DNA from 3 places in the Yersinia massiliensis genome. Region 1 is predicted to be linked to each of the others. Evidence: predicted binding sites of a transcription regulator. Region 1 holds the regulator's gene; each other region holds the start of a gene.

Region 1 (7,605 bases):
CCTGATCTGGCTTGATGCCCCAATGTTTGAGGGCGGCCAATAGGCTGTAATGGGTGGTGGAGATAAAGGGCACTGCAATGCGTTTGCCGATAAGATCTTGTGGCGTTTTGATCTCTTTCTTCACCACCAGTGCTTCAGAACTGCCCAGCTGTGAGGCCAGCAGGAAGACTTCAATCGGGACATTTTGGCTTGCGGCCACCGCCAGTGGACTCGAACCGATATTACCGATTTGTACATCACCGGACGCTAGCGCCCTAACCACGCTGGAACCGCTGTCAAACTTACGCCAATCGACCTTGGCACCAGACAGTTTAGCGAAACTGTTATCCGCCTGAGCGACTTTTGCCGGTTCAGCGGAGGTTTGGTATGCCACGGTCACATCGACGGCATGGGCACTGGTCGCGGTTAATGACAGTGCCAAGAGTGCGCCCGTGGGCCGTAAGAAACGACGAATTGCGGGGGCAAGACGCGTTGAAGAAAAGGTTATCGCCATGGGTTGACTCCGCTCAGTTAACTGTCTCATTCGCTGTTGTTGCGACCCGAAGCGCGCTCGGCGCGCTGAGATGACAGTGTTACCTGAAGGAGTAATATGACAAAAGGAATAAAAAAATCTTCTTTATTCCTTTTGGCGATAACAAATTAACCAATAAATGAATCCTTATTGGCAACAAACAGTTAACTAAAGTGTAATTTCCCCTTTGAGGAAAATATGGGATTCACCCGCGATTAAAGTGCGATCGCCCGCTAACGTGCAAAAAAGCTCGCCGCCCCGCGCGGATATCTGGTGAGCATGCAGCGACGCTTTGCCCAGTCGAGCAACCCAATAGGGCATCAATGTGCAATGCGCCGAACCGGTGACCGGATCTTCCGTGCTGTCGAGGGTAAAATAGCGTGAGACAAAATCCACGTTATCACCGGGTGCCGTCACAATCACACCTCGGCCCGTATCGGCAATCAAAGCCGCGATATCGGGTTGTAACTGCCGCACCTGCTGCTCACTTTCCAGTACCACCAGCAAGGATTTAGCCTGCCACACCTGCTGGATTTCAGCACCAAGCAAGCGACTCAACTCAGCCGGAATCGCGATTTGCTCAGGGGGCAATGAGGGGAAATTCAGTGCCAATCGGCCAAAGTTTTCGCCATCACGTTTGACGTACAAATCCCCACTGGCGCTGCGAAAGCAAATATCCTGCAAACCGGGGTTCACCATGGTGAACATGACATGTGCGGCGGCTAAGGTACCGTGGCCACATAAATCAACCTCGCGTTCAGGCGTAAACCATCGAATCGCCGACTTGTCCCCTTCATCCCAGACAAAACTGGTTTCCGGCAGATTGATCTCGGCGGCGATACGCTGCATTTGCTCAGCAGACAACGGTTGTTTCAGCAAATATACGCCAGCGGGGTTACCGGAAAGCCCCGCCCCGACAAACGCATCAACATGAAAATAGTTATTGGACATCAATAAGCTCCGGTGATTGATTAATGCCAAATCAACAATACACAGGCCGCCGTCAGCAAGCCCATTGAGATGTTAAAAGTAAACCAAGCACGGCGGCTGCGCAGCAAGCGGCCAATGAGGGTGCCGAATCCTAGCCAGATGATACCGGCTACCAGATTCACCATAAACATCCCTAAACTTATCATGACGATAGAGTGGTTATACGCGGCACCGGCCATACTAAAACTGGCGACTGAACCTAACCCCATCAACCACGCTTTGGGGTTAAGAAATTGCAGTAACCAACCCTGATACAAACGTAGCGGTTTTGGCGGCGCGACATTAGTTTCTAATTTTTCGTAGGCTGAAGTGGCAATTTTCCATGCCAGCCACAGCAGATACAGGCTACCTAAAATCTTTAATATCAAGTGAAGAGAAGGATAGACCAGAATCAGCCCGCCGACGCCAAAAGCGACCAGCAGCAGCATGCTCTGCATCCCTAACATAATGCCCAACATCAGCCAGATAGAGCGTATAAAACCAAAGTTGGCCCCTGCGGAGGTGAGTAACATATTATTCGGGCCAGGAGTAATAGCAGCAACCCAGAGAAAACCTACCATTGAAAGAAATAAACTCAGTTCCATGAGACGGGTGCCTCTCACCCAAAATGATGCGCGATATACCCACGAAGCTAACAGTGTGCTATTGATCAAACAAGAACAACAACATGATTTATATTCAACTTATGCATGAATCGTTTCGTCCACTGGCCGGTGCCAGTAATCCACATCTACAAACGCTGCTGCCGAGACTAGTTAGGCGGCATGTACAGCTGCAACCTTTTTGGCAGCGACTCGAGTTACCCGATGGCGATTTTGTCGATTTGGCTTGGAGTGAAAATCCTGCGTTAGCACGCGAGAAGCCCCGTGTGGTGCTTTTCCATGGTCTGGAAGGAAACTTTTACAGCCCCTATGCGCACGGCTTACTGCACGCATGGCAAGCGGAAGGTTGGCTGGGCGTCGTCATGCATTTTCGAGGTTGCAGTGGAGAGCCGAATCGTAAATCGCGCATCTATCACTCCGGTGAAACCGAAGATGCACGATTTTTCCTGCGTTGGCTACGGGAAACCTATGGCCAAGTGCCAACAGCCGCAGTTGGCGTCTCATTAGGCGGCAATATGCTGGCGATGTATTTAGCCGAGCAAGGGCAGTTAGCCCAAACAGGGCAGGACAATTTATTGCAAGCCGCTGTGGTGGTGTCAGCACCTTTGATGCTAGAGCCTTGCGCCAATCGTATGGAACATGGTTTTTCACGGGTTTATCAGCGCTACTTACTTGATCAACTCAAGCTAAATGCCACCCGTAAATTATTACGTTATCCCGATAGTTTGCCGCTAGCACTGCCACAATTGAAAGCATTGCGGCGCGTCAGGGAGTTCGATGATGCCATCACCTCGAAAATACATGGCTTTAATGACGCGCAAGATTATTATCGCCGTTGCAGCGCCCTCCCCCTGTTGCCGCAGATTAAGATTCCACTACTGATCATTCATGCCAAAGATGATCCCTTTATGACCGACGAGGTTATTCCTAATCTCAATACGTTACCGAGTAATATTCATTACCAGTTAACTGAGCATGGCGGCCATGTCGGCTTTGTCGGCGGTTCATTGAAGCACCCACAAATGTGGCTGGAACAACGCATTCCTGCCTGGCTCTCCCCTTATTTGGAACAACATTCATGATCATTCCTTGGCAACAAATCGACGCTGATACACTGGATAATTTGCTAGAAGCCTTTGTGCTGCGTGAAGGCACGGATTACGGCGAGCATGAACGCTCATTGGCACAAAAAGTTGAGGATGTTCGCCGCCAATTAGTGAGTGGTGACGTGGTTTTGGTGTGGTCCGAGTTACACGAAACCATCAATATTATGCCCCGTGGTTCATTCCGCGCGGATGCAGAAGAACACTCATAACCCTATAGCCTGACGATGAGAATTTTTGATGAAAATCAAGATGACAAGCCAGACGATTTGCCCTAAGAATAACCATTATCGATAAAAATACTGGCAAATGCCGCTTGGCCACTGAGGCGCTTACCCCATGGAGTTACCGTTAATATGTCAACTAAACATCCGGTTATAGCCGTTACTGGCTCAAGCGGCGCAGGGACGACCACCACCAGTTTGGCGTTTCGTAAAATATTCCAGCAGTTGAATATCCGCGCGGCAGAACTCGAAGGTGACAGCTTCCATCGCTATACCCGCCCTGAAATGGATGCCGCCATCCGTAAAGCACGGGATCAAGGCCGGCATATTAGCTATTTTGGCCCAGAAGCCAATGATTTTGGTCAGTTAGAGCAGAGTGTGTCGGAATACGGCAAACACGGCACAGGCCGTTCACGTAAATATTTACACACCTACGATGAAGCGGTGCCTTATAACCAGATTCCCGGCACATTTACACCCTGGGAACCCTTGCCTGAACCTACCGATGTGCTGTTCTACGAAGGGCTACACGGCGGTGTCGTGACTGAACATCACGATGTGGCAAAGCATGTCGATTTATTGGTAGGGGTGGTACCCATCGTCAACCTAGAATGGATTCAAAAACTGGTGCGCGATACCGGTGAACGTGGCCATTCCCGTGAAGCGGTGATGGATTCCGTTGTACGCTCCATGGAGGATTACATCAACTACATTACGCCGCAGTTCTCACGCACTCATATTAACTTCCAGCGCGTGCCGACCGTCGATACCTCAAACCCTTTTGCCGCGAAAGCCATCCCGTCGCTGGATGAAAGTTTTGTGGTTATTCATTTCCGTGGCTTGGATCAGATTGATTTCCCCTACTTGTTAGCAATGCTACAAGGCTCGTTTATTTCCAATATCAATACATTGGTGGTGCCGGGCGGGAAGATGGGATTAGCAATGGAGCTGATTATGGCCCCGTTGGTGCAGCAACTGCTGGAAGGCAAAAAAATCATTTAACGCTTTACGTAGACATCTTGGTTTTACGCATCATAGCGATTGGAACTGCAAGGCGGCGGCAAGCGGACTTATCCCAATGAACTGACCTCAGTCAGTGATTGGGGTGAGCGGATGCAACCTCCTGCAGCTTCAAGGACGAAAAACACGCTTAAGCGACGTCACGAATTTCAAAACTGTGGGTAATGGTCGCTGCTTTACCTAGCATCAGAGAAACAGAGCAGTACTTCTCTGCTGATAATTCCACTGCACGCTCAACAATTTTGTCGGTGAGACCTTTACCGCTAACGATAAAATGCAAATTGATTTGCGTAAACAGACGCGGCGCTTCTTCACGGCGCTGAGAGGTGAGTGTGACCTCACAATCGCGCACATCATTACGCCCCTTTTGCAAAATAGAGACCACATCAATCGCGCTACAACCACCTGCTGACATCAGCAACATTTCCATCGGGCTGGGTGCCTTATCACCGGCATTACCATCCATCAAAACCTGATGCCCTGACGCTGATTCACCCAAAAATGTCAGCCCCTCAACCCACTTCACACGTGCCTGCATAACGCTCGCTCCCAGTTAAATTTTCTGATCCAGACTACCCTTTCATTTATAAAGTCGCAATGTAACCCGATGTTCATCATGCTGAAGCGATACAACACAAGACACTGACCTCATCCTGTGCTACAAACAGAACCGAAAGTATTGTTTCTAGAATTAAATTGGGTAGTGATCGATACTCAGTGTAAGGTTTCTATCCAGTAGGTATCTTGGCTATACCTTTCGGCAGTTGAGCAAATTAATATGCTATACCCAACAGGCGTCAAGATGGTGGGTATAAAGAAAGTGTATTTTATAAGCACGCCGTACAGGGAACTCTGAGCCCTGTTTAGTTAGGCTGCGATAACAACAGAGGATAACAGCGAATGGTTCTCGGCAAGCCACAAACAGACCCGACTCTCGAATGGTTCCTGTCTCATTGCCATATTCACAAATACCCATCGAAGAGTACGCTGATTCACCAAGGTGAAAAGGCCGAAACGCTTTACTACATCGTGAAAGGCTCCGTTGCGGTGCTTATCAAAGATGAAGAAGGTAAAGAGATGATTCTCTCCTATCTAAACCAAGGGGATTTCATCGGTGAACTTGGATTATTTGAAGAAGGCCAAGAGCGTAGTGCTTGGGTTAGAGCAAAAACTGCCTGCGAAGTGGCTGAAATTTCTTACAAAAAATTCCGTCAGCTGATTCAGGTCAACCCAGATATCTTGATGCGCCTGTCTTCGCAAATGGCGAACCGCTTACAGATTACATCCGAGAAAGTGGGTAACCTTGCTTTCCTTGATGTGACTGGGCGTATTGCACAAACACTGCTTAATCTGGCAAAACAACCTGATGCCATGACCCACCCCGATGGGATGCAGATTAAAATTACCCGCCAGGAAATTGGTCAAATCGTTGGCTGCTCCCGCGAAACTGTGGGGCGGATACTAAAAATGCTGGAAGATCAAAACCTGATCTCCGCACACGGTAAAACGATTGTCGTTTACGGCACTCGTTAATTCCCTCAAAACCGGTGCCGAAACTCTCGGTACCGGTTTTCTCACGCAGGTTTGTAAACCATAAATTTCTGGGGCCGACATGAAATGGCAACGGGTTATTTATCATCCTGAAGTGAACTACGCGTTACGCCAAACATTGGTGCTCTGTCTTCCCGCCGCCCTCGGGTTTGCCCTTGGCGAGCTGCGGCTCGGATTGATGTTTGCTCTGATCCCTGCTTGCTGCAATATTGCGGCGCTGGATACTCCCCATCAGCATTTTTTCCGCCGTCTGATTATTGGTGGCGCACTCTTCACGTTGACCAGCTTCCTGACGCAGCAATTACTGCTGTGGCACATTCCCTTGCCGTGGATCATGTTAGGGCTGGCGCTGCTGCTCGGTGTTAATGGCGCGATCAGCCCGCTCCATGGCCGCTTATTACCTGCCGCGTTAATTGCCGCCATCTTTAGCCTCAGCATGGTGGACCGTGCGCCTATCTGGCAAGCGCCACTGTTGTGCGCGGTAGGAACGCTCTGGTACGGCGTCTTTAATTGGTTGTGGTTTCGGCTCTGCAAAGACCAGCCCATTCGCGAGCCTCTAAGTCAACTATATGATTTACTAGCAGATTATTGTGACGCTAAATATAATTTTTTATCACAGCATATAGAGCCAGAAAAAGCCCTCCCGCCGCTGCTCGATCGACAGCAAAAGATAATGGATAAAATTAATCAGCTTTATCAACAATTTAATCTTATTAAAAATGCGACGAAGAAAGAGCAAAAACGGCTGTTGGGGTTATTTCAGATGGCGCTCGATCTGCAGGAGCATGTTACTGCGGCGCTGAATCAGCCGGAGAAAGTACAAGCATTGGTGGAACACAGTCAAATTGAAGCCGTCTTGAGCCGCAACGCCCAAGTTATCGTGGCTCAGTTGCGCACTATTGCTGATGACATTCTCTATCATCATCATGCGACAAACCATTTCACCACCGGCGATGCACTCATTGAGCTAGAGGAGATCGCCCAGCAGCACCCCGATAATCCTGTGGCACAATTTTGCTACTACCATATCCGCCAAATTGACCAACTTCTGAGTAATCGACGTCCCCTGTACGATCGTGAGCTGATGTCAGGGCAACAACAGCAACCCTTATGGTCCGCGATCGTCAGCTATCTGTCGTTTAACTCCACAGCATTGCGCGATGCAGCCCGATTAGGCGTCACACTAGCCGCTGGCAGCTATATTGGGGCATTGATGCAGTTGCCAAAACCCTACTGGATCTTACTTACCGTGATGCTGGTAACGCAAAACGGTTATAACGCCACGAGAGTCCGCATTCATCACCGCGCCCTCGGCACTTTGGTCGGGCTGATTTTAGCCGCGGGCTTATTGCATCTACGTATGCCGGAAGGGACGACACTGAGCATTATGCTGCTCATCACATTGGCAGCCACGCTTGTGCAACGTAAGAACTACGGGCTATCGGTCATCGGTAGAACCATCACAGCGGTGTATATTTTGCAGTTGCTGACAGGCGAGGGGGCTGACTTTTTAGTCCCACGTCTACTGGATACTTTGATCGGGTGCGCACTGGCCTTTGCCAGCGCATTATGGCTGTGGCCACAGTGGCAAAACGGGTTACTGC
Region 2 (7,605 bases), 610 kb from region 1:
CAGTTGTGGCAAGTTAACCACTTCCATGCCAAGCAAGCTCCAAGCCTCAGCGGAAGAGTTAATCGCAAAATAGTCAGCCGGATGCAAAGAGGTTGCCGCGATCAGGGCCATCACCCCAACCATACATTCGGCCAGCATTGCACCAAAACCAACAGGTAAGATATCGCTCCATTTGTCTATCTGTTTTGGTGTCGTACCAGACCCGATAAAGGCATGGAAACCAGAAATAGCACCACACGCAATGGTGATCGAGATAAACGGCCAGACTGGGCCAGCTAAAACAGGGCCGCCACCATGAATAAACTGTGTTAATGCGGGGAATTGGATTTCAGGGTTAATAAATACAACACCAACGATCAGTGCGCCGAAAACACCAATTTTCATGAAACTAGAAAGATAACCACGAGGAGTCAATAACATCCAAACAGGTAACGCAGTCGCAAAGAAAGCATACATTGGCAAAATAATGCTAACGGTGTCTGCTTTCAGCATTAACCATTCGCCGAGCCAAGTACCTTCAATATAAGGGCCGACAAATACGCATACCATGATGGCAGCGATACCGACATAAGAAGCCCCTTTCATGCTACCGGTCATGCGTTCCCATAATCCCACGCAGATAGCGATAGGAATGGTCATGAACACCGCGAACGTCCCCCAAGGGTTACGTTCCAGAGCATGTACCACAACCATTGATAATCCAGCCATGGTAATGGTGATGATGAACAGCATTGCCAGGCCAGTACACCAACCCGCAACTGGACCGAGTTCTGCTTTAGCGACTTCGGACAGGGATTTTCCCTGATGTCTCATCGAGGCAAAGAGCACGACCGTATCGTGAACGGCACCACCGATAACACACCCGATTAATAACCACAGGAAACCGGGTAAATAGCCATATTGCGCGGCAAGTACTGGGCCAACCAAAGGGCCAGCGGCAGCAATTGCTGCAAAGTGGCTGCCAAAGTTCACCCACTTTTTAGTTGGGACGTAATCTTTACCATCTTCAAAGGTGTGGGAAGGTGTGACTTCAGTATCATCGACTCGCAGTACCTTACGAACAAAAAAGATACCGTATAAGCGGTAGCATATTGTCAGGATACACGCGGAGGCGATAACAAAGGTAATCGCATGTTGCATGAGCATTCTCTCCAGGGAATTTGTCAGGCGTTAACATACGCTCAGCGCCTAAGAGAAATATCAGCAATCTGATTAAGCGGTAGTTTCTACCATTAAGCGGTTAAAAAGAGCCGCCCAGTGGCGGCACTATAGGATTTAAAAATGAGTAAAACAGGATTTAAAGGTCGGTAAAACGGGGATTTAAAAACCGGTGACGCTGATCAATAAGAAATAGCCAGCCAGTATTTAAAGTACGGAAGTCATTACTCTAGAAAATATGACTGAAGCTTTTCGCGCTCAAGGCTACCCAGACCAAACTCCTGTTGCAGCCATTGCTCTCGGCTACCATATCGCTCTTGAATACTACGCAATGCGGTTTGAATAAACTCTTCTTTGGCGGATAACACGAATGCAAATTGGCCGAGTGCCTGAGCGTTGAGTTTCAGCGACAACTGAGCCAGCATGTGCTCACGAAATGGTGCCAACGTCGTTTCCGTTAATAGGTAATCTTCTAATACGGTTGATTCATCCGCGCCAAGTGCAAATAGTACGAGAGCAGAACCCACGCCAGTGCGGTCTTTTCCGACAGCACAATGTTGGACGATACTGGCCGCAGCATGCTCTGGAGAAGCGCAGTTTTGCAGCAAACCTGACAATTGCTTATAGGCCAGATTACTAAAGGGTAGTCGGCGATAAAGCTCTAACATAAAGGCGCGTGCATCAAACGTCGCCAGTGTCTCGTTAGTGAGTTTCTCTAGATTGGCATTCACTTCACTGCTCAGTGGATTCGCAGGAATATTGTGATAACTGGCCCCTTGCCACAAGACATCAGGTTTGGATAGCACTTCATCAGCATCGCGATAATCAATAATTTGAGCCGCAGGGCCGCGACTGAGAAAATCACAATCTTTGGCGCTTAAACTGTCGAGTGAACCAGAGCGAAATAGCAGGCCACGCTTGATACGGCGACCATCAGCAGCAAGGTTACCACCGAGATCTCGAAAATTAATGCCACCATCAAGCGGCAATAGGGAAGGATGAAAATGAGTCGGCTGCGTCATATTTCCTCTTATTATTGTTCACTATGTCAGCTAAGACCTTAACAGATAATCTGATGAAATAAAAAACGGGCCACTTATTGGCCCGTTCGTCATGCACTTATTGGCTTGTAGCCAGCTAACCGCGAGCAGTTACAGCAGGTGGCGTGCGGCTTCTACCACAATTTTCACTGCGTGGCTTTCCGTCGCTTTCATGGTTTCTTCATTTGGGATCTCTTGCTGGGTACGGTTTACAATCACCCCAGCAACCATGCCCGCACGCAAACCTTGGCTGGCACACATGGTCAGCAAAGTTGCAGATTCCATTTCATAATTCATCACGCCCATTGATTGCCATTCTTCCATTGAGCCTTTAAAGCGGCGCACAACGCGGCCAGAGAAAGTGTCATAGCGCTCTTGCCCTGGATAGAAAGTATCTGAAGAAGCCGTTACACCAATATGAGTTGTTGCGCCCACTGATTTTGCAGCGTTAACCAGCGCCGTTGTACAATCAAAATCTGCTACCGCAGGGAATTCCATTGGCGCAAAGTGCAAACTGGCACCGTCTAAACGCACTGCAGCAGTGGTGACCAAGACATCACCGACATTAATATGTGACTGAATAGCCCCAGTCGTACCAATACGCAGGAAGGTACGGATACCGAGCTGCGCTAACTCTTCAACAGCAATTGAGGTCGATGGACCACCAATACCCGTTGAGCAAACAATCACGGCTTTACCATCTAACTCTGCCCGCCATGAGGTAAATTCACGATGGGAAGCCAGATGTACTGGGTTATCCATCAATTTAGCGATTTTCTCAACACGCTGTGGATCACCTGGAACAATTGCCAGAGTCGCCCCTTGCAGATCATTTTTAGTTAAGCCTAGGTGAAAAACGTCAGATTTAGCCATGTTTGAGACTCCTCTTTCATGAGAGATGTTGTAGGGAGGTACAGGTAACGACTTTACTCAAAATCATCACATTATTTCGTGATGACAGTCACCTTGATAAAAGAAATGATAATGTTGAATACATTTAATTTGTGACACAAATCACATTAACAATTTATTAAGATGCTTTTTTAGCCAAGAATAGCCAGTACCAGCAGCTATTTTGTACGTAAATAGCAATGATAGAACTCATTGATTAATGTTGTCGCAATATCTTATCGATATTGGCCAGTATGACTTATCAAATGCCTGCTATGTCACAGCGAAGTCATCAATCACGACAAAACCTGATCTCATTAATCTCAAAGATTACCTATAGTTAAAATCGATAGCAGAGAACAAAGCCGTCATATTGTATTGGGTAATTTTTCTTCATATGCAAGGAGACCACAGTGAAAACTGATCTACTGATGACACTCAGACAGGCTGCAGGTGGCTTCACACCCGCCGTCGCACCACTGGCCTCGACGACCCGCCATACCGATCACCAAGGTATTCACTGCGGAGAAACCACGATCCCGTCTCAGGGTGATGAATTGCCCGCTTATATTGCCAAACCCGCACAACATACTGGCCCTTATCCTGTCGTGATTGTTGTTCAAGAAATATTTGGCGTGCACGAACACATTCAGGATATCTGCCGTCGATTAGCGAAACAGGGATATCTGGCTATCGCCCCTGAGCTGTTTTTTCGTCAAGGTGATGCTAAAGAATATGAAGATATCAATGCGTTAGTCAAAAATCTGGTGAGTAAAGTGCCAGACCGCCAAGTGATGGTCGACCTTGATCACGCGGCACATTGGGCCTCTCGTCATGGCGGCGATACCAGCAAATTAGCCATCACCGGTTTTTGTTGGGGCGGCCGAATTGCGTGGTTGTATGCCGCCCACAATCCACAGTTAAAGGCTGCTGTGGCTTGGTATGGTAAATTGGTGGGTGAAAAGACCTTACTGCTCCCGAAATATCCTGTTGATGTCGCTATCGATCTCATTGCGCCCGTGCTGGGGCTGTATGGCGGCAAAGATGGCAGTATCACGCAGGAACATGTCGACATCATGCGTCAAGCATTGCGAGCCGCGAATGCTGATGCCGAAATCATTGTTTATCCAGAGGCGGGGCATGCATTTAACGCTGACTATCGCCCCAATTATCATGCCGAGTCTGCTCTTGATGGCTGGCAACGCATGCTTGACTGGTTTGCCCAGCACGGTGTAGCCGCCAACCCTGTGCCTGAAAGTGATCAATAACCACCATAAAAAAGGGCGCATTAAGCGCCCAAATCTCACAGCACAGAGTTAATCATTGTTAAGTAGACACACGGCTAAATAGACAAGTCGCGAGATAGACGTGTCATTAGGCAGGTATCTGCTAGTTAAACGCGTTCTTCACGTAGGCGCTGTGCAGCTAGCACCATGTTAGCCAATGCCTGACGAGTTTCCGGCCAGCCACGCGTTTTAAGGCCGCAGTCGGGATTGACCCACAAACGTTCTGCTGGGATGCGTTGGGCGGCTTTACGTAATAGCGCCTCAATCCATTCCACACTTGGCACATTCGGTGAGTGAATATCATAAACGCCGGGGCCAATTTCATTCGGATACGCGAAATCTTCAAATGATTCCAGCAATTCCATATCTGAACGTGAAGTTTCGATGGTTATCACGTCCGCATCCAGTGCCGCAATGGAATCCATGATGTCATTGAACTCGCAATAACACATGTGCGTGTGGATCTGAGTATCGTTTTGCGCGACCGCGGCATTCAATTTAAAGGCATCAACGGCCCATTGCAGATAAGCTTGCCAATCAGCGCGGCGCAGCGGCAGCCCTTCACGCAGTGCTGGTTCATCAATCTGAATGATACCAATACCTGCTTTTTCAAGGTCTTCCACTTCGTCACGCAGCGCTAATGCAATTTGCTTAGCAATCGTTTCGCGGCTCACATCTTCACGCGGGAATGACCAGCACAGAATGGTGACCGGCCCCGTCAACATGCCTTTTACCGGCTTATCTGTCAGTGATTGAGCATATTTGGCCCATTCAACCGTGATGGCTTCAGGACGGCTGATATCACCAATAATCACTGGCGGCTTCACGCAACGGGATCCGTAGCTCTGCACCCAGCCGTTTTGTGTGAAGATAAAACCGTCCAGATGTTCGCCGAAGTATTCCACCATGTCATTACGTTCAGCTTCACCGTGTACTAGCACGTCCAGCCCCAAACGTTCCTGTTCAGCGATGGCTTGCTTGATATGTTCACTGATACCCGTGCGATAGTTTTTACCATCCAAACGGCCTTGTTTGAAGTCCAGACGCAGGCCCCGAATTTCGGTGGTTTGTGGGAATGAGCCGATAGTGGTGGTCGGCCAAGCTGGCAAGTTGAAGCGTAGACGCTGCGCTTGCGCACGCGCTTCATAAGGCTGCTGGCGTTCGATATCTTGCGCTGTAATTGCCGCCAGACGTTGTTCCACTTGTGGATTATGAACACGGCTGGAAGCTCGGCGAGCGCGAATAGGTGCGCTGTAAGCGGCCAACTCAGCCAATTTATCGTCACTCGGTTCATTTAGCGCATGTGTTAGCAGTGCCAATTCAGCACATTTTTGCAGGGCAAAGGCGAACCAACTTTTGACTTCAGCATCGAGACGCGTCTCTTCACTTAAATCAATTGGGCTATGCAATAAGGAGCAAGAGGTGCCAAGCCATAATGGGCGACCATTAATCAGTGGTTTCAGGCGCTCGAACCACTGGCTGAGATCGGCTCGCCAAACGTTACGACCATTAATCACCCCCAGAGAGAGCAACCATGTGGCTGGCAACTGTGCATTCAGTTGCGCAATATCATCTTGACCCGCGACCACATCAACATGCAGACCCTGCACTGGCAACGCGCGAATAGTGTCAAGATTATGACCGATACTGTCGAAATAGGTGGTCAGCAGCAACTTAACCTGACCTTGTAGCGCCTGATATGCCGGTTGGAAGGCTGCCAGCCACTCCGCTGGCAATTCTAGCACCAGCGCGGGCTCATCAATCTGGACCCACTCAATGCCACGTTTAGCCAGTTCAGCCAAGACTTGTTGGTACACTGGCAGAATGTCTTTTAGCAAAGAGAGTCGGTCGAACTGCTCCCCTTTCACTTTGCCCAACCACAGATATGTGACAGGCCCCAGCAAGACCGGCTTAATTTTATGGCCTAACGCCAGCGCTTCATCGACTTCATCCAGTAGCTGAGTCCAGCCCAACTTAAACTGCTGGCCTTGTTGGAACTCAGGCACCATGTAGTGATAGTTGGTGTTAAACCATTTGGTCATTTCTGCCGCTGCCGCCGGTTTACCTGTCGGTGCACGGCCACGGCCGATGCGGAATAAGGTATCCAAGTCAATCGAGCCATCCGCGTTTTGGTGGCGCTCTGGAACGTTACCCAGCAGCAAACTGGTGGTCAATACATGGTCATACCAAGCAAAGTCACCCACTGGCACTAAATCAATGCCAGCTTGTTGCTGCTGTTGCCAATGGCGGGCGCGCAATTCACGACCCACATTGAGCAATTCTTCTTGCGTGGAGTTGCCAGCCCAGTAACTTTCTTGTGCCTTTTTCAGTTCACGTTTCAGTCCAACACGCGGAAAACCCAGTGTGTGATTTAAAATTGTCATCGTCATATTTCCCATTTAGCCATCCAGATGTTTACACATCCATAATCAGCAGGTACTGTATATTCCACAAGCGCAATTTGTTCACTGTCACTGTGAAGGACTCTCATGATCGAACTGAAACACTTACGCACCCTGCAAGCTTTGCGTAATACCGGCTCACTGGCGGCGGCGGCGACACAACTTCATCAGACCCAATCGGCCTTGTCCCATCAATTCAGCGATCTGGAGCAACGTCTGGGGTTTCGCCTGTTTGTGCGTAAAAGCCAGCCGCTGCGTTTCACCACACAAGGTGAGATCCTGCTTCAGTTGGCTGAACAAGTGCTGCCACAAATCAAACAGGCCCTGCAAACCTGTAACGAGCCACATCAAACCGCACTGCGCATTGCTATCGAGTGCCATAGCTGCATTCAATGGCTGACACCTGCGTTGGATAACTTCCACAAAAGCTGGCCGCAAGTCGCGATGGATTTCCAATCCGGTGTGACTTTCGATCCACAGCCCGCCTTGCAGCAAGGCGAACTGGATTTGGTGTTAACGTCAGATATTTTGCCGCGTAGTGGTTTGCACTATTCGCCGATGTTTGATTTTGAGGTGCGATTAGTCTTGGCACCGGATCACCCATTGGCGAATAAAGCCCGTATCGAGCCAGAGGATTTAACCGAAGAAGTCTTGATGATTTACCCAGTGCAGCGTCAGCGTTTAGATATCTGGCGGCACTTCCTGCAACCTGCGGGAGTGAATCCGGTGCTGAAAAATGTCGATAATACGTTGCTACTGATTCAGATGGTGTCCGCTCGCATGGGGATCGCCGCACTGCCACATTGGGTGGTAGAGAGCTTCGAGCGT
Region 3 (7,605 bases), 460 kb from region 1:
AGAATGACGCTCCCCATATCCGTCGTGGCCAGCACGATTATCTCAGCCGCAGTGACCGGTAAAAGGTGTTTCAGCATAATATGCCGGTCAGAACAGGCGATCACTTTGGCATAACGAATATAATTTTTATCACTGTACTGCACCACAACGCCACGGATCATACGTGCATACCAAGCCCACTTAATCACCACTATCGCCAGAATAATGTTGTTAATCCCTGGCCCCAACATGCCCACGATAGCAAAAATCATCACTTCACTGGGGAACGACAGCATCATGTCACAAAGGCGCATTAGCCACTCGTCAATCCTGCCGCGAAAGTAGCCCGCAATAAAGCCAACCACGGTGCCAAAAAGAATGGTCACTAACATGGCAAACAGTGACAAAAATACCGTGGTGCGAATGCCATAAAGCAGACGCGAGAGCACGTCTCGCCCTAGATTATCCGTCCCTAAGAGATGGTTCAGGCTCATCGGCTGATATTTGTGACGTATCGCCGTCAACGTGGGATCCTGTGGGGCGAGCCACGGGGCAAAGATCCCCGCGAATAGGATCAGAACAAGGAGGGTTAAGCAGCAAAAGGCCATAGGATCGGCCCGCAAGCGTTGCCACAGCATACGCATCATCGGTGAGCCCCAAAACCGATACGAGGATCGATCCACACCTGAATGATATCAACCACAAAATTGAATGTGACAAATAGCAGAGCCATTAACAGGATATAAGCTTGGATGAGAGGATAGTCACGGTTAAATATCGCCGAGACACATAAGCGCCCTATCCCTGGCCAAGCGAATATATTCTCAACCACAATGGTGCCAGCAATTAACTTAGGAATGCTCATGCCCAACGCGATGAGTGTTGAATGTAATGAGTTAACCAGCACATGCTTGCCGATAATACGCCGTTCACTCAGTCCCCTCATGCGAGCATAGCGAACATAATTTTGTTGTAGGTTAGTCAGCACACTGCTGCGAATTAACCGCATGTAAGTGCCAACATATGCCAGCGAGAGTGTTAACGCGGGCAAAATAACGGATGTTGTTTCCATCATTCCGCCCACGGGCAGCAGATCCCAATACAGGCTAAATAGCCAGATTAATAATAATCCCATCCAATAGCTGGGCACTGCTGTCAACACGAATAAAATAGCACGCACGCCCTTATCAAGCCGCGTTCCAGCCAGTAACGCACTCATCATCCCCAATGAGAGTGATAGCAGCATGATAATGCCCAGTGAATAGGATGCGAGCTTCAACGTTGCTGGTAAAGCCAATAGAAACTCATGCAGTACAGGCTTGCGAGTAATAAACGAAGTGCCCAAATCAAGTTGTAGACTGCGTCCTAGCCAAGAGAAATATTGGCTCAGAAAAGGCTTATCCAACCCCAACTCGTGCTGCATGGCGGCGATAGCTTCATCCGTGGGGACAATCTCATTCACTCGCAGTGCAACTTCAGCGGGATTTGACGGCGACAAGCTCATTAAGGCAAATGCCACGAAAGAGATCATTAACACCAGTGGAATCATCAACAACAATCGTCGGATCAAATAGTAGCGCATTTTCTCTCCCGTTATTGATAATCCCAGGGTAATAGGGTGAAACTCTCATCACTCTATTACCCTATCAACTCTCTCTACAGCAATTATGCTTTTGGCTCGAAATACATTTTTTCAAACGGGATTTCATATTGGGAGGGGTTAAAACTCACCCCACGAAGCTGATTACTATAAATCGCTTTGGTGCGTGAATAGGTCAGCGGAATATAAACGCCTTCCTCAGCCAATAAGGTGAACAATTGTTGATATAAAGCCTGACGCTGTTTTTCATCTGGAGAGACCAAAAGTTCGCCAATCATTTGATCTATTTTGGGTTTGCTGGCAAGCCCTTTTTGCCCCTGATAATCAGCATGGGCGGGAATACGGAAGGACGAAACATAGGATTGAGGGTCATATGGGGTGCCCCAAGATAATGAATATTGAATATCAAAATCACCTGATTTTTGGCGATCCAAAAATGACTGCTTCTCCTCACCGACAATCTTTAAATCAACGCCGACCTTTTTAAAATCTTCTTGAATAACTTCAGCAATTTCACGCTCCGCTGCGTTATTACTGTTGTAAGACAGCATCAGTTGTAAAGGTTTGCCTGCTTTACTGCGGAAAGATTGCCCTTGGGGGAATACCCAGCCCGCCTGTTCTAACAGCGTCGAGGCTTTTGCGGGATCAAAATGGTAAACCGGCAGGTCAATATCAGCATAAGGGACATGCCGTGACATCAACGTATCGGCGACCGTTTCCGTTCCATCCATCACACCTTCTGCAATGGCTTTTTTATCGACGGCATATTGCAGTGCCTGACGGACGGTTCGCTCACCGGTGATTGCTTTGCTGCTATTGAGCACTAGCGCGCGCGAAGCAATCGGCTGGCTCATTACTGCGGTAAATTTGCCGGTATTCTGCAATGCCTCAAACGTATCCATGTCCAGCATATCGCCATCAGCACCAAAGATAAGCTGCACATCCCCTTTTTGTAACGCCATCAACATACTCTGACGATCAGGGATGACCTGCCACTGTACTCGGTCAATTTTCGGGCTCTGGCCCCAGTAGTGATCATTGGCCGCAAATATCGCGTATTGATTCTTGTTATGTTGCTCTAATACCCACGGCCCTGTCCCCGAATAAGCACTCACGCCTTCACGGGTTTGCCCATTAATAAAATCTTTTGGGGAGATAAAGCGGAAAGGACGTGTTAGCCCCAGCTCGACTAACGTTGGGTAATAGGGTTCTTTCAAGATTAGCTGAAGTTCATATTCACCCGTGACATTCACTTTATCGATCTGACGGACCAATTCTAGCCATGCGTGCCGTTGGTAGTTAGCCAGTACAGCATCGATATTCTTTTTGGCAGCATCGGCATTGAATCTTTCGCCATCACTAAAACTGACATCCTTGCGTAACTGAAAAGTATAGGTTTTCCCATCATCAGAGATCGTCCAGCTTTGTGCGAGGAAAGGCTTTACGCCTTCATCGGTATTAATGACCAGTGATTCAAACACCATATTCTGTGCAGCCATTTCCCCCGAGTAGAGGTGAGGGTTAATGTCACGGATATCTTTAGTGCTGGCATAATTTAGTTGGGAACTGTTTTGTGCCAATGCTCCAAGGGGAAAAAGCCCACAAACAGACACAAACAGAAATAGCAGAGGAGCGAAAGTTAAGCGCATTAAATGACTCCAATACAGTGGGGTAAATGAATAATGTCGTTATTTTTCTGCTGCGATAAGAAACATCGGGGTGGAAGCATTATTCAGTTTTTCGGTGTCATCCCACAACGCCTCTGCCGCAGAAAGATCAATGTGTATCCGTCGGAAACCACAATCCACCAGCACCGCAAAGTCCCAGTGAGGGCGTAACTCTCGGCTCAAAGGTAGCTGCCGAGCAATATTTTCCATCGTCACAGTATCTGTGTGTAAATATTGGTCTTCGACACCCGCTTTCTGAACATTAAGCCGATCCTGCTCATAACCCGCCACGCGTTGCGGTTCGTACAAACGCAAATACCAGTTAGCATCAAAATTCAGTAACCGCCCTTCATTGGCTAATACCCGATACCATTCTTGATACGCTTTTGCGGGGTTGGCCAGATTCCAAGTGACATTACGGGTGACAATAAGATCAAATTGATTGTCGGCAAAAGGCAGTTGATGCACATCAGATTCCACAAATTCGATATCCACGTGGTGCTGTTGGGCGTTATTTCTGGCTTGCTCCAACATCGCCGGTGTGGCATCCACTGCGGTGACTTGGTGTTTCGCCATGGCTAAGGTGACGGCAAAAAATCCAGGCCCACAACCAATATCCAGCACTTTTAAGGTTTCTTTTTGCGGCGCTAGCCCGAGAATAAAATTAAGCCAAATTTGTTGCTTATTACTCTGTAACTCGTCATTGCTGACCTGATTGTAACCTTCAGCACGTTTAGCCCAGTATGATGTTAATTCATTCGTTACGGCATGGGGATAAGACGTTGGTTGAAACACATGTCACCTCATATTGGTCAGAATTAAGCGATTCTGTTCACGATTAACGCATTATTATGCTCGGCGCTATAATAGTGTTGCTCGCTAATGAGTGATTAAGTGTAGGCTATAAATGCACAGCAATAACATATTAATTTATCAAAAATAAAAAGCACTATTGAGTATTCTCATCATTGAATTATGTTAAGGAAAAGTGTCAAGAAAATGACATCAGGTTAAATAAATCAGTATCTTGCATTGTTTATTTATATTAATGATTATTTTTGTTCGTTTCAGAGATTATTCCCCTGCAGACTTTGCCAATATACTTTTATGCTACATAATGGCTGTCATTATCATATTCACATTAATATTTATGATAAATAATTAATGCCTAAAAGTGATTATATGGGGTGTATCGAAATCAATATGTCACCATCATGATTGAATATCTGCCTTTCCACGTGCTACGACTTAGTCACGTTATCTCACCTAGCGGTGAAGCGATATTCAAATAAGCGAGGCATTCAACGCCGGTGCTTTACGGCAAATATCCTCGTTATTGTGACGATTTAAAACTATTGCAGCCGGCATCTAGCAGGCTGCAACTCTGACTCGGTGAGACGTCTTGGCTAGAGAGGAGTGGGTTTACTCCCCAACGAGGATCACTTCAATCCCACCTTTACGCAAACCATTCAAACTCTCTTCTGGGATGCCCTTATCGGTAATCACCATATGTATGCGTTGAGTATCAATAATTTTATGCAAACTGGAGCGGTTAAATTTACTGGAATCAGTGACCACAATGATGCGCTCCGCCACTTCACACATCCGGCGGTTTAACCGCGCTTCATCTTCATTATGGGTACTCACACCCCGCTCCAGATCGACAGCATCGACCCCGAGAAAAAGCATATCGAAGTGATAATTTTGCAGCGATTGGTCAGCCTGATCGCCATAGAAAGAAAGGGATTGGCGGCGCAAGTGCCCCCCCGTCATCAACAGCTCTACCCCTTCTGCCTCAAGCAAGGCATTCGCGACATTCATGCCGTTTGTCATCGCAATGACGTCCTTGTGATGACGCATATGGCGCGCAATTTCATAGGTTGTGGTACCGGAGTCGAGAATAACGCGGTGCCCAGGTTTGATCAGGTTTGCAGCAACGCGCGCGATACCTCGTTTTAAAGGCGTATTCAGGGCACTTTTATCTTCAACCGTCGGTTCAATTCCAGCCCCCCCAGCATCACACACTAGCGCACCACCGTAAGCACGCACCGCGACGCCCTGCTTTTCCAGAAAGGCCAAATCGTTACGGATCGTCACCGTAGAAACACCAAAAAATGACGATAAATCATTAACCTGAACACTTCCTTGCTGACGAAGACGCTGAATGATCTGTTCACGTCTTTCACTGGTGCCGGTGATACGCTTATCCATTGCCGAATCGGTATTACTCATATGAGATCCTTTCCAAAAGCCTTTCGTTTCATTTCACTTCGGCTATTAACGCCTTTCTTTTGCCGGAAAGCAAGTCTTTACCTTAGGTCAAATAGTGCGCCTGAACCCGAAATCACCCTTTCATTATGTTTCTTTTGCGAAACAGATCCCATTTCCGATACCTTTCGTTTTGTTTTTATCGATCCATAAAGCAGTATCAAGTGAAACGAACCGAAAGGCAGAAGTGACCTAAACCCAATACGGAGAGGAAAGTGAAACATTTAACCGAGTTTGTGGCTGACCATAAGCACGATAACCGATGTGGCATTTTTGCCGTCTGTTCTGCTCATCCGATGGTGCTGGAAGCGGCAATGCGCCACGCCCGTGACACGCAATCTATCTTATTAGTAGAGGCGACCTCTAATCAGGTGGATCAGTATGGCGGCTATACCGGTATGACCCCAGCTGATTTTCGTGAATTTGCTGAGCAAATGGCCGATAAACATCACCTTCCTCGTCATCAGTTGGTATTAGGCGGCGATCATTTGGGGCCAAACCGCTGGCAGAATGCCCCAGCGGCTGAAGCAATGTCTCAGGCAGAAGAACTCATTCGCCATTATGTTGCCGCTGGATTTAAGAAAATCCACCTCGATTGCAGCATGTCGTGTGCCGATGATCCAGTGCCTTTAACCGATGAAATCGTCGCCGCAAGAGCAGCAAGGTTAGCCTTAATTGCGGAACAGACCCGCAAGGATAAGCAAGGGTCATCCGATCTAGTTTATGTTATCGGCACAGAAGTCCCCGTTCCGGGTGGCGCACACGAAACGCTCCTCACACTTGAGGTCACCTCACCGCGGGCGGCAAAAGCGACATTAGAGGCTCACCGCCACGCTTTTGAGCAACAAGGTCTGCACGATTTGTGGCCACGGATTATCGGGCTCGTCGTCCAACCAGGCGTAGAATTCGATCATACTCATGTTATTGATTATCAGCCTGAGAAATCTCTTGCTCTCAGCCACACTATCGAAGAGTTTGACACCATGGTGTTTGAAGCTCACTCCACCGATTACCAAACTCCGCTCGCCCTGCAACAGTTAGTTCAGAATCACTTTGCCATTTTGAAAGTCGGCCCCGCGCTCACTTTCGCATTACGTGAAGCACTTTTCTCTCTGGCGGCTATCGAGCAGGAATTACAGCCTCCATACCCGAGTTCTGGGCTACGGGATGTACTGGAAACCGTCATGCTGGAACATCCGGAGCATTGGAAACATCATTATCACGGTAATAACGATGCCTGCCGTCTGGCACGTAGCTACAGCTATTCTGACCGCATTCGTTACTACTGGCCTAATGACAAGATTAACGAGGCTTATTCCCGATTAATGAGTAACTTAGCGGACCAACCGATCCCACTGCCGTTGATTAGCCAGTATCTGCCTCTTCAGTACACCGAGGTCCGTGCCGGACGGCTTGAGGCCACACCGCACGAACTGATTATTGACCATATTCAGGATGTATTGCGCCAGTACCATGCGGCCTGCATGGGAACGTCGCCGTCCCATTAACACAATGATAATAAGGAAAAAAAAGCATGCCAAACATTGTCTTAAGTCGTATTGATGAGCGTCTCATTCATGGCCAAGTTGGTGTTCAATGGGTGGGGTTTGCTGGCGCGAATTTGGTTTTGGTTGCCAATGATGAAGTGGCCGAAGATCAAGTTCAGCAAAACTTGATGGAAATGGTGTTAGCAGAAGGCATTGCCGTGCGCTTTTGGCCGCTGCAGAAAGTCATCGACAATATTCATCGTGCCACTGACCGGCAGAAAATTTTGCTGGTCTGTAAAAGTCCCGAAGACTTTCTCACGCTGGTGAACGGTGATGTGCCTGTGACCCGAATTAATGTCGGCAACATGCACTATGTCGAAGGTAAACAACAAATTGCGAAAACCGTCTCTGTCGATGATCAGGATATTGCCGCTTTCTATGGCCTGAGAAAAGCAGGGGTGGAATGTTTTATTCAGGGCGTGCCGACAGAGCCCGCTCAGGATCTCTACAAACTCCTCTGAGGTATTTTCTATGGAAATTAGCTTATTACAGGCATTCGCGTTGGGGATTCTGGCCTTTATTGCTGGCTTGGATATGTTCAATG

What was found. Region 1 encodes CRP, which controls carbon source genes, mostly activating them, when cyclic AMP is high. Its sites were predicted from a motif close to ATGTGANNNNNNTCACAT; they were not measured.
Positions count from the first base shown of each region.
Region 2: udp (uridine phosphorylase) is a predicted target of CRP. The motif match lies at 3,201-3,218, and genes of this name have one in related genera.
Region 3: DA391_RS03320 (DeoR family transcriptional regulator) is a predicted target of CRP. The motif match lies at 5,613-5,630, and genes of this name have one in related genera.

Region 1 covers NZ_CP028487.1:260,969-268,573, reverse strand. The annotation lists gene tauA (taurine ABC transporter substrate-binding protein) at 1-493, opposite strand, end outside; gene DA391_RS01105 (PhzF family phenazine biosynthesis protein) at 680-1,462, opposite strand; gene DA391_RS01100 (LysE family translocator) at 1,483-2,085, opposite strand; gene DA391_RS01095 (hydrolase) at 2,187-3,185, shown strand; gene DA391_RS01090 (YheU family protein) at 3,182-3,418, shown strand; gene DA391_RS01085 (phosphoribulokinase) at 3,563-4,432, shown strand; gene DA391_RS01080 (OsmC family protein) at 4,581-4,988, opposite strand; gene crp (cAMP-activated global transcriptional regulator CRP) at 5,351-5,983, shown strand; gene DA391_RS01070 (YccS/YhfK family putative transporter) at 6,063-7,605, shown strand, end outside.
Region 2 covers NZ_CP028487.1:4,634,653-4,642,257, forward strand. The annotation lists gene DA391_RS21580 (carbon starvation CstA family protein) at 1-1,140, opposite strand, end outside; gene DA391_RS21585 (tyrosine-protein phosphatase) at 1,383-2,180, opposite strand; gene udp (uridine phosphorylase) at 2,310-3,071, opposite strand; gene DA391_RS21595 (dienelactone hydrolase family protein) at 3,503-4,357, shown strand; gene metE (5-methyltetrahydropteroyltriglutamate--homocysteine S-methyltransferase) at 4,483-6,759, opposite strand; gene metR (HTH-type transcriptional regulator MetR) at 6,865-7,605, shown strand, end outside.
Region 3 covers NZ_CP028487.1:725,543-733,147, reverse strand. The annotation lists gene opp1C (nickel/cobalt ABC transporter permease) at 1-626, opposite strand, end outside; gene opp1B (nickel/cobalt ABC transporter permease) at 623-1,561, opposite strand; gene nikA (nickel ABC transporter substrate-binding protein) at 1,645-3,228, opposite strand; gene DA391_RS03325 (class I SAM-dependent methyltransferase) at 3,268-4,041, opposite strand; gene DA391_RS03320 (DeoR family transcriptional regulator) at 4,669-5,478, opposite strand; gene kbaZ (tagatose-bisphosphate aldolase subunit KbaZ) at 5,730-7,022, shown strand; gene agaV (PTS N-acetylgalactosamine transporter subunit IIB) at 7,049-7,522, shown strand; gene agaW (PTS N-acetylgalactosamine transporter subunit IIC) at 7,533-7,605, shown strand, end outside.